3 regions of the Peribacillus sp. FSL R5-0717 genome follow, and region 1 is predicted to be linked to each of the others. Evidence: riboswitches for the same ligand, from Rfam matches in the RefSeq annotation. Region 1 holds a riboswitch; each other region holds the start of a gene.

Evidence for each region. Region 1 has a riboswitch for preQ1 ahead of queC (7-cyano-7-deazaguanine synthase QueC). Riboswitches for the same ligand answer to the same signal wherever they lie in the genome.
Region 2: linked by a shared signal. The riboswitch ahead of NYE65_RS15085 (QueT transporter family protein) and the one ahead of queC (7-cyano-7-deazaguanine synthase QueC) in region 1 are both predicted to bind preQ1.
Region 3: linked by a shared signal. The riboswitch ahead of queF (preQ(1) synthase) and the one ahead of queC (7-cyano-7-deazaguanine synthase QueC) in region 1 are both predicted to bind preQ1.

The regions. Positions count from the first base shown of each region.
Region 1 covers NZ_JBBOOF010000001.1:1,197,232-1,200,514, forward strand. The annotation lists gene queE (7-carboxy-7-deazaguanine synthase QueE) at 1-289, opposite strand, end outside; gene queD (6-carboxytetrahydropterin synthase QueD) at 282-752, opposite strand; gene queC (7-cyano-7-deazaguanine synthase QueC) at 752-1,417, opposite strand; PreQ1 riboswitch class I at 1,473-1,515, opposite strand; gene NYE65_RS05830 (hypothetical protein) at 2,144-2,359, shown strand; gene NYE65_RS05835 (hypothetical protein) at 2,831-2,974, opposite strand; gene pgsB (poly-gamma-glutamate synthase PgsB) at 3,144-3,283, shown strand, end outside.
Region 2 covers NZ_JBBOOF010000001.1:3,105,223-3,108,505, reverse strand. The annotation lists gene NYE65_RS15100 (DUF3892 domain-containing protein) at 1-228, shown strand, start outside; gene NYE65_RS15095 (hypothetical protein) at 311-1,123, opposite strand; gene NYE65_RS15090 (YbaK/EbsC family protein) at 1,228-1,749, opposite strand; PreQ1 riboswitch class I at 1,922-1,966, shown strand; gene NYE65_RS15085 (QueT transporter family protein) at 1,973-2,458, shown strand; gene NYE65_RS15080 (TVP38/TMEM64 family protein) at 2,582-3,238, shown strand.
Region 3 covers NZ_JBBOOF010000001.1:3,174,284-3,177,566, forward strand. The annotation lists gene NYE65_RS15430 (BA3454 family stress response protein) at 1-3, opposite strand, end outside; gene NYE65_RS15435 (EamA family transporter) at 251-1,108, opposite strand; PreQ1 riboswitch class I at 1,239-1,284, shown strand; gene queF (preQ(1) synthase) at 1,389-1,889, shown strand; gene NYE65_RS15445 (aspartate kinase) at 2,093-3,283, shown strand, end outside.

The sequences.
Region 1 (3,283 bases):
AGATCGCTATCAAGCCGTTTAGGTTTTTCAGCAGGGCCGGGTTCCCCCCAGATATCGTCACGAAGGAAAAACCGGAACCCCCAATTCGCTTCAGCTCATCCCATATTTCATCGGCAGTCATCTGAACGGTCTCTTCCTTCCCTGTGCCATCCCAAGTAAAAGCGGAATCACACCAGGAACATGAATAATCGCAGCCAGCCGTCCGAACGAACATGGTTTTTTGACCAATGACCATTCCCTCTCCTTGGATGGTCGGCCCGAAGATTTCCATTACCGGAAGTTTACTCACTTTCCATCCACTCCCGTCTGGCTTCGGCATAGCTTGTCGGCGTTTCGTACAGTCGAACAAATTCGACTCTTGCACCCTCATATTCTTTTAATGAAAGGGCTTCGGCCATTTTTTCATAAATCCAGACTACCATATTTTCAGCTGTTGTATTCATGAGCGGCAGGGTTTCATTCAAATAACGATGATCCAGGTGGATTTCGATTTCATTTTTCCAGATATCCTTGATGTCCCCAAAATCTATCATCAACCCGCGTGAATCCGTATACCCGCTCAATCCGAAAATGACTTTATACGTGTGGCCATGCAGGTTCTTGCATTTCCCTTCATAGTCATGCAGGTGGTGCGCCGCGTCAAAGGTGAATTCCTTACTCACGAGAACCCTCTTGTTTGTATACTTCAATTGGCTGCGCTGAATATCTTCATCTATTTTTTGGAGTTTATCCACTATCTTAAAACCGTACATCATGAAAGCACCTTCCGTCTGCTTACATAGTCATCCAGCCCTTTTTTCCGCAGATTGCATGCCGGACAATCTCCACAGCCATTGGAGATGATTCCGTTATAGCAAGTCAGGGTCTTTTCGCGGACAAAGTCGAACGCGCCAAGCTGGTCAGCAAGCTCCCATGTTTCCTCTTTATTAAGCCACATTAGCGGCGTATCAATCACGAATGACTGGTCCATCGATAAGTTCAAGGTCACATTCAACGATTTAATGAATACATCGCGGCAGTCAGGATATCCGCTGAAATCCGTTTCACAGACTCCTGTGACAATATGTTTAGCGCCAATCTGACTCGCCAGCACTCCGGCAAACGAAAGGAACAGCAAATTCCTCCCTGGCACGAACGTCGACGGCAGCTCCCCTTCTTCTCCGTCCGCCACTGCGATATCACTTCTCGTCAATGCATTCGGTGCCAGTTGGTTCAGCAGCGACATGTCAAGGATATGATGGTTCACACCCAATTCCTTGGCAATGTTTTGAGCGCATTCGATTTCCAAGCTATGCCGCTGATTATAATCGAACGTCACCGCTTCCACTTCCTCAAATCTCTCCAATGCCCAAAACAGGCACGTCGTACTGTCCTGTCCTCCGCTAAACACAACCACTGCCTTTTCTTTCTTCTTCATTTCTATAAAACTCCTTTTTACGGAAAAAAACAGCACCCTAAGAATAGAGCACTGTTTCTCCTTAGTTTTTTTGAGAGGGTAGCTAGAACCTCTTCCGCCTTAACGCGGAATATTATATTTTTCCAAGTCAATAGTAACTTGAAAATGATAAGAAATCAAGATGTTTATATAAAGTGAACATTAGACCTGATGGCAAATTTGGTTAACTTTTCATTACTTAAAAATTACATTAAAAATCCGATAAAAAAAAGTGAATAAAATATCGATAAGGGGTCCAATAATTTGAAAAGCGTTAAAGCCCGTATGCGGGAAATTGCTTTTTTCCCTCCCACATAAGGGAAGTTTCATTTTCATAAATTCGGGGAATATATAACTATACACAATAATGAACCATTAAAAAGCAAATCTATCAAAAGCGGCTGGAAGTGAATATTTTCCTTTGTTTTCAGAATATTTAGTGTATAATGAATATAAGGAATATTTTAACTCAAATAATCATTGCTTCCAATACCCGCTTTCTGCAATCCCGACATTCCCTTTCAATACCATGCACGGTCACTTACTCAGCAAGGATCCATTACATGCTTTTTCTCGAATCAAACCATTCACAACTTTATTCACACAAAAACATAATTTCCACTCCAAAATTGCAAAAAAAGGTTAAACTTCACCAACGATATGTTACTATTAAACTAAGACCTTTTAACCCCATAAGGAGGAATTCATATGAAACGTTTTTTCAAATTCATCGCAGATTTTAACGAAAGAAAAGCATTGCAACGGGAAACCAAAGAATTCTTTCGCAAAGAATACGAAAATTATATGAAGATGAATCCTGACAATCAACGTAAAAAAAGGAGATTAGCTCCTAGATTTTATGTGATTGATGGCGGTAAAAAGGACTCCACCCTTGAGATTTCTGAGAGAAAGAAATCAAGTTAACCTGGATTCCTTCCATTATCAGCTACCCATGCTGTAATTCAAGACCCACAAAAGGTAAATCTATCCATGTTTAACGGAGATCCGTGACCATTCCATTCATTTACAATATATAAGCCGAAAGCCCAGATATGCTTCTGGGCTTTTTTTATTTTTCATTCTTATATAAACACTTTATCTATAGAAGAAACTAGGTATTTTTTAAAAGAAATGGGCTAACTCTAGTTCATTTCATTTTTTAGGTAAAAGGTCAATTATAGACCTATGGGTATTCCCGAGGAAAATACTAAAAAAAAGAGATGTGTTCTTTTACTCATCTTTGTCCATATTCAAAAGAGTTCAACTAATTGAGTCGTTAGATGCAATATTTCACATTGAATGAAAAATCCATAAAAATTGTAACCTTTATGTCAAACAATGGGTATATACAATTAACAAACTGTAATAAACCTCACTTTTTAAAAAAAATATTATTCAAATATAGCCATTATGAATTAGGTTCAAATGCTCATAAAACCATTTTGATTCTGACTGAAATGGGGCTTTATTAAACTTTCCATAATTTAGTGTAAATGAAACCTCGATTCCCTCGATTTCCAGCCATATCTTTGTACTCATAAAATAATTCATCCCATTAGATACTATTACACACTAATATACATATATTTGAAAAAGCTGTTGATAACTATATTACGATAGAATAATTGGCTCTTGCCTATTAAGTTTAAAATCATGTAGTGTGTATTCAGTAATTCAAATAATTGAAAAAAAGAGAGGTTAAAAAAAAATGGCACCAATATTTATTTGTGCGATCTTTTTGCTTGGCTATGGCATTTTTGAACAAAAACGCCATCAGAAGCGTCTCGACTCCATCCCGGTACGTGTGAATGTGAATGGGATTCGAGGGAAATCGACTGTAACGCGTCT
Region 2 (3,283 bases), 1.9 Mb from region 1:
GCAGCAGGAAAAGAAGAAATCATCGCCGTAAGGAAAAATGAAGAGGACAATATTATCGCCATCAAGACGAACTCCGGCCGCGAACTCGACTACCCCTCAGCCCTTGCGGAAGCCAAAGCTGGCAACCTGGCCAACGTTGACGTCTTTCATAAATATGGACGTGACATATTACGGAGTGAGCCCGATGGGATAAAAGAAAATAACCTGGATCAACTGCCGGAGTTTTGAATTTTTCGGGAGACTGCCTGATACGGGCAGTTTTTTTCTATCTGGATGCGCAAAAAAAAGAACCAGCATGATTAGCCAGATCTTATTTTTCATAAGGATAGGATTCAGAGATTTCGAGCATTCGGCCGCAGGACTCGACAACCTCGATGATTTCCATCCATGACATGTCCAGACCCAGTTCATTAGCATGGGAAATCTTATCCCGTAATTTTCGGATGGCATTCGCATCCTTCTTCCCTTTACTTTTCGAAGGGATTTGGAAGAAGTGCCTCAATTCTTTATCTTTATGTATAATATCGAATTTATCACTGATTTGCAGGCACTCTATTATATTGATATCCTCATTTTTATCGATTCTCCTTTTATATAATTCGGTTGCCTTTTCTAAACGGTCTTCGCTGATCATTGGATACCAGCTGCCATCGCCGAATCTATCCAGGATGATATCGCTCATCCTCATTTCCAATAAGGTAATATATCCGAATATCAGCATCCTGATCGGAGGCTTTTGGAGGTCGGCATGGGTAATCAACATTTTAATTGAATTATTCTCTAATACGAACACCCTTGTCTTATTCTTAAAAATATGGAGAAGCTGGATCAAAGGGGTTGAATTCGAAACCATTTCCCTTGGTGAGAAGTTTCTCATATATTCAGAAATACTTCCCTCACCTAGTTCTTGCCTTTCGATATATCCGATGATTTCCCCTTGATCTTGGACTGCCAATATATCAAAATTCTTTTTTTTCATTGCTTTCTGGATATCCAGCGCCAGATCGTTTTTATGGCAAAACTCAAGCTCCTGGGCAATGCTCTTAACCGTTATATTTTCTTCATAAAGAGTTTTAAGACTCAGATAGCTGCTATTACTTTTTCTTTCGCTTCCATTTAACATCTTTCAACCTCCGATCAGGAACACTTTCTGCCCGTTTTCCGCTTTAATAATAGAAATGAATGCGGCCCCAAATAAAGTTCACTTAGTGGACTCCATCCCATTCATCAAATGCCATCAACTGCATTTCCTGCCGCCGTTTCCACATTCTCCTTTTCTTCCCACCCCTTACAAACATCCACCCAATCCTTGGCACCTGAATATTCAAATAATTCAGCGAGTGTAAGTTCTATTGCAGAGTTTGAACTGCCGCAAGCCGGAAACAATGACTCGAAGCGCTTCATCGATACATCAAGAAAAACAGCTAAATCGTTTGCCAGGCCAAACGGGCAAACGCCTCCGATTGCATGGCCGGTCTGTGCAAGCACTTCATCAGGTGAAAGCATTCGTGCCTTGAAACCGAACGTCTGACGAAATTTCTTATTATCCACTTTCGCGTCCCCTGTGGCAACGACCAAAATCGCGTGTTCACCTTCCCCTTTAAAGGAAAGGGTCTTGGCAATCCGCGCTGGGATAACACCGATGGTTTCCGCTGCCTCAATCACCGTGGCACTAGATGTTTCGAACTCTTTTACGTCACCTTCCCGATTCCATTGTTTAAAATGGCTTTTGACACTTTCGATCGACATATTAATATTCACTCCTTTTTATGTACATATTGAAATAATATCATCCTTCATTGCAATAATTCAAAATACAATTGTGCTGCTTCATCTGATTGGAAACCTATAAATTAAAACCATTCTTTACAAATTGACGAAACAAGCTTACGTGGGATACTATTAATCATCGGGTAAACGCCTGCACGTGGTTCGTAACCATCCCACGATAAAAAACTAGGGAGAGAGTAAAATGAATGTTCGTACACTCGTGATAAACGGGTTATTGGCTGCCTTGTATGTGGCGGTCTCATTGGTGTTTAAACCAATAGCTTTTGAGATGTTCCAATTCCGTGTACCGGAAATGTTGAATCATCTGATTGTATTCAATAAAAAGTATATCTACGGTATCGTTGGAGGAGTCTTCATATCGAATCTGCTCTTTTCGCCGATGGTGCCATATGATTTGATTTTTGGGGTGGGCCAATCCCTGCTCGCCTTATTGCTTGTCATTTATGTTTCTCGTTTCATAAAAGGCATTAAAGGACGTATGGTCGCTACGATTATCTTTTTCACGTTCACAATGTTTTTAATTGCAATTGAACTGAACCTTGCCTTTGGCTTGCCATTCTGGCTAAGCTGGATGACTACAGCTGTCGGTGAGTTCGTTGTCCTTTTGATTGGAGCGCCAATCATTTATGGAATGAACAAAAGAATTCAGTTTGAAAAGTGGCTTTAAAAGGAATCTTCGCGCCGTTAAGCCACTATAATGGAAAAGAGCTGTCTGCATGATGCGGCAGCTCTTTTTTTTCACCATTGAACTTGAAAATGATAAACTATTAGTAAGAATGGTGGTGGCCCTTTGAAAAAAGTCCTGACCATAATCGGTCTACTTGTAATCGCAATTTTTATATACTCTAATGCAGAACTGTTCACTTTGGTTTGGAAAAGTGATTTGGATTCTGTTATTGGCATATTGAAGGAAAATCTTTTGCTTACATTTATTGTGACATTCGTTTTGATGTTTGTACAAAATTCTTTTACAATCATCCCCTTAATTTTGCTCCTGACCATCAATGTCACGATATTAGGATTCATATATGGCTATCTATGGAGTTGGTTTACAAGTGTTGTTGCCTCAGGATTCATTTTTTATGCAGCAAGAAACTGGTTTCAGGAGCTTCTTTTAAAGAAGATTGGTGAAAAATGGCAAGAATCTGTAGTGGAGCATGGCTTCATGTACGTGTTTACAGGCAGGATTTTCCCGCTTATCCCAACAAGCTTAATTAACTTGGCGGCCGGAGTCAGCACCGTCACTTTCAAAGACTTTTTATTGGCGACGGCACTTGGCAACCTTATATACTTTTTCTTCCTATCACTGATTCCCTATGGACTGCTATCTGTTGAAATGAACCAATATACGCTAGCGGCTCTTGCACTCCTCTTCTTACTATTCTTCATGGTCTATAAGCGTGCAAAAAAGAAGAAGAAACTAACCTTCTTCAGAAAAAACAGGTGACCACATTGGCCCCTGTTTTTTTATTTAGAGATTCTGCATATATTT
Region 3 (3,283 bases), 2.0 Mb from region 1:
CATTATGCATCTTTCCTTTCCTAATTCAGAATTAAATGAGGTGGTTGTACCTATTTCTTTTATACCCGTAGCAGAAGGATAATCAAACATTTCAAAAGCTAAAATCGTGAGAATTAATATTCAAAATTATCTGATATTTTAAGTGAAGTGTCAACACTTTTTTTTTGACATGCCCCATTTTCAGGTTTTTTAAAAAACGACCTGGCTTGTATACATGACAGCCAGGTTGTTTTTTTAAAACGAACTATATTCATATTTTAGTTAAAATAATACCGATTAATGCTGCAAGGACACCAGCAATTTGATAGTTTTTTAGTTTTTCCTTGAATATATAACATCCAGCGAATACGACAACCAAACAGTTCAGGCTGACGACAGGGAAAATGATGCTTGCGATGCCAGTGTTCAACGCAAAGAAATAACATCCATAGCCTATCATGCTTAAAAAGCCTACTAAGGAACCGATTTTGACTTCCTTTAGCTTGATTTTTTCTTTTTTAAAGGCTAGAGCCGAAAGAAGATAAAGCATTCCGCCTCCATACATTGATACAAGGATATCAAGGGAGTTTAATTGAAGACGTGTTGATGTCGTCATAAGAATGCCGAGCACACCAAAAGATAAGATGGAGAGTAATGTGTGCATCATCCATGGGACATATTGATGATTACCTTTTGCATTAGGTGTATATTGGATGACTAATGTAGCGATAAACATGCAGGCGATTCCACTCCACTGCAAGGAAGAAATATGTTCGTGAAAAATTAAAGCTGCACAGAGAATGGGGAATATGGCATTCGCTGCGATTAATGGAGATGTCAAGCTTGCCGGACCTTTTTCAAAGGCGCTTGCCATCTGGATGTTACCATTGGCGTTCAGTACACCAATTGCTGCACCAAGCATGATGGACAGCCAGTTCAGCTGCAAACCATCCATTAATACTCCATAAACAATGGACAAAATAAAAGCTGAAAAATAAAAGAAAAATTGGATATGTATCTTGGAATACCCTTTTCCGCTGCTCCATTTAAAAATGCTGTTATTGATTCCGAAACATAAACTCGTGATGAGTGCTGCAAAAATCCACATTGACTTAATCTCTTCCTTCATGTAGGATAAACTTCTTCTACATTTTAAGCTGAATGCCCTTAGGAATCAAACCAAATTTAAAATGTATGATTGACAGATTAGATATTTTTTTCTATATTTACTATGACAATTTTAAAATATTTCCCGATAAACGGGAGAGGTTCATAGCATCACCCTCTTAAAAAAACTATGGCTTTGATATTTTTTGCGAATCAACCATATCTTTGAGGAGATATGGTTTTTGTTATATAGAGGCCCATTTTATGAATCTCCCTGAAATGTGGGATTAGGAGGACTTTTCATGTCTGGAAGAAAAGAAGAAGAATTAAAAAAAGATATCACACTGCTTGGGAATCAAGGAACAAAATATACATTCGACTATGCTCCTGAAATCCTTGAGTCATTCGATAACAAGCATCCGAACCGGGACTATTTCGTCAAATTCAATTGCCCGGAATTCACTAGTTTATGTCCAATCACGGGCCAGCCGGACTTTGCTACCATTTACATCAGCTATATTCCCAGTGTGAAAATGGTGGAAAGTAAGTCTTTGAAACTCTACTTATTCAGCTTCCGCAATCATGGTGATTTCCATGAAGACTGCATGAACATCATCATGAATGATTTAATCGAATTGATGGACCCTAAATATATTGAAGTCTGGGGCAAGTTTACACCTAGGGGCGGAATTTCCATCGACCCTTACACGAATTATGGGAAACCAGGTACGAAGTATGAGGAAATGGCGAATTACCGCTTGATGAATCATGACTTATACCCGGAAACCGTGGATAATCGCTAAAGAATAGGAGGGACAATGGGCATATGCCCGTTGTCTTTTTTTAGTTTATAGCTAATTTCGATCAGTGGTTCTGTCATTCTGTCCTTTTTAAGAGTACAAATGTCCTCCCATAATGGAATTTCCACTTGATTGTTTCGAGAAAAAGCGTAATAATAGGGAGAGTTAATTTTGACAGAATATTTACGAAAATAGGGGATGTCGAGATGAAAGTTGCAAAGTTTGGTGGAAGTTCACTTGCGTCAGGTGATCAGTTGAGGAAGGTATTCGAAATTGTTGTTTCTGATCCAGAGAGGAAGATTGTGGTCGTTTCTGCTCCAGGAAAACGCAATTCCGATGATATAAAGGTGACGGATTTATTGATTGAAGCTGCGGAACAGCAGCTGCGCGGGGATAACGGAGAGCATTTGATAGAAGATGTTGTATCCCGCTATGCGAGCATTGCTGAAGAGTTGGATATATCCGAGAGTGTAATCACAGGGATTCATGAAAATTTAATGGCGCTGCTGCATGCAGATCAAACGAACCCAAAGCGCTATCTGGATGCCTTGAAGGCAGGTGGCGAGGATAATAATGCGAAGCTGGTCGCAGGTTATTTCCAAAGCCTTGGAGTGGAGGCACAGTATATCAATCCGAAGAAGGCAGGCTTGATCGTAACGGATGAAGGTGGATTTACCAGGGTGCTGCCAGAGTCTTATGATCGGTTATATGCTCTGCGTGATGAGCCGGGAATCGTTGTATTCCCAGGATTCTTCGGATATACGTTAGATGGTGATGTGTTAACCTTCTCAAGAAGCGGTTCCGATATTACGGGTTCGATTCTTGCTAATGGGGTCAAAGCTGATTTGTATGAGAACTTTACGGACGTGGATGCCGTTTATGCGGTGAATCCAAATGTGGTTTCCAATCCGAAGGGAATCCGGGAACTAACCTATCGTGAGATGCGTGAGCTTTCTTATGCAGGTTTCTCGGTATTTCATGATGAGGCGCTGATTCCTGCATTCCGGGCGGGAATACCTGTCCATATCCAGAATACGAACAATCCGGCGGCACAAGGGACCCGCATTGTGAATACACGGGATAATACGAACGGGCCTGTTATTGGGATTGCAAGTGATAAAGGATTTTGCAGTATTTACATTAGCAAATATTTGATGAACCGGGAAGTTGGTTTTGGCCGGAAACTGCTGCACATCCTCGAGGATTATGGAGTTTCATATGAGCATATTCCATCAGGCATCGATGATGTGACGCTTATTCTAAGGCAGGACCAGATGAAAGGGGATACCGAAAAGAAAATCATTTCCCGAATCAAGAAAGAGCTTCATGCCGATGAAGTGAATGTGGAACATGATCTTGCCTTGATCATGGTTGTAGGGGAAGGAATGCGCCATAAT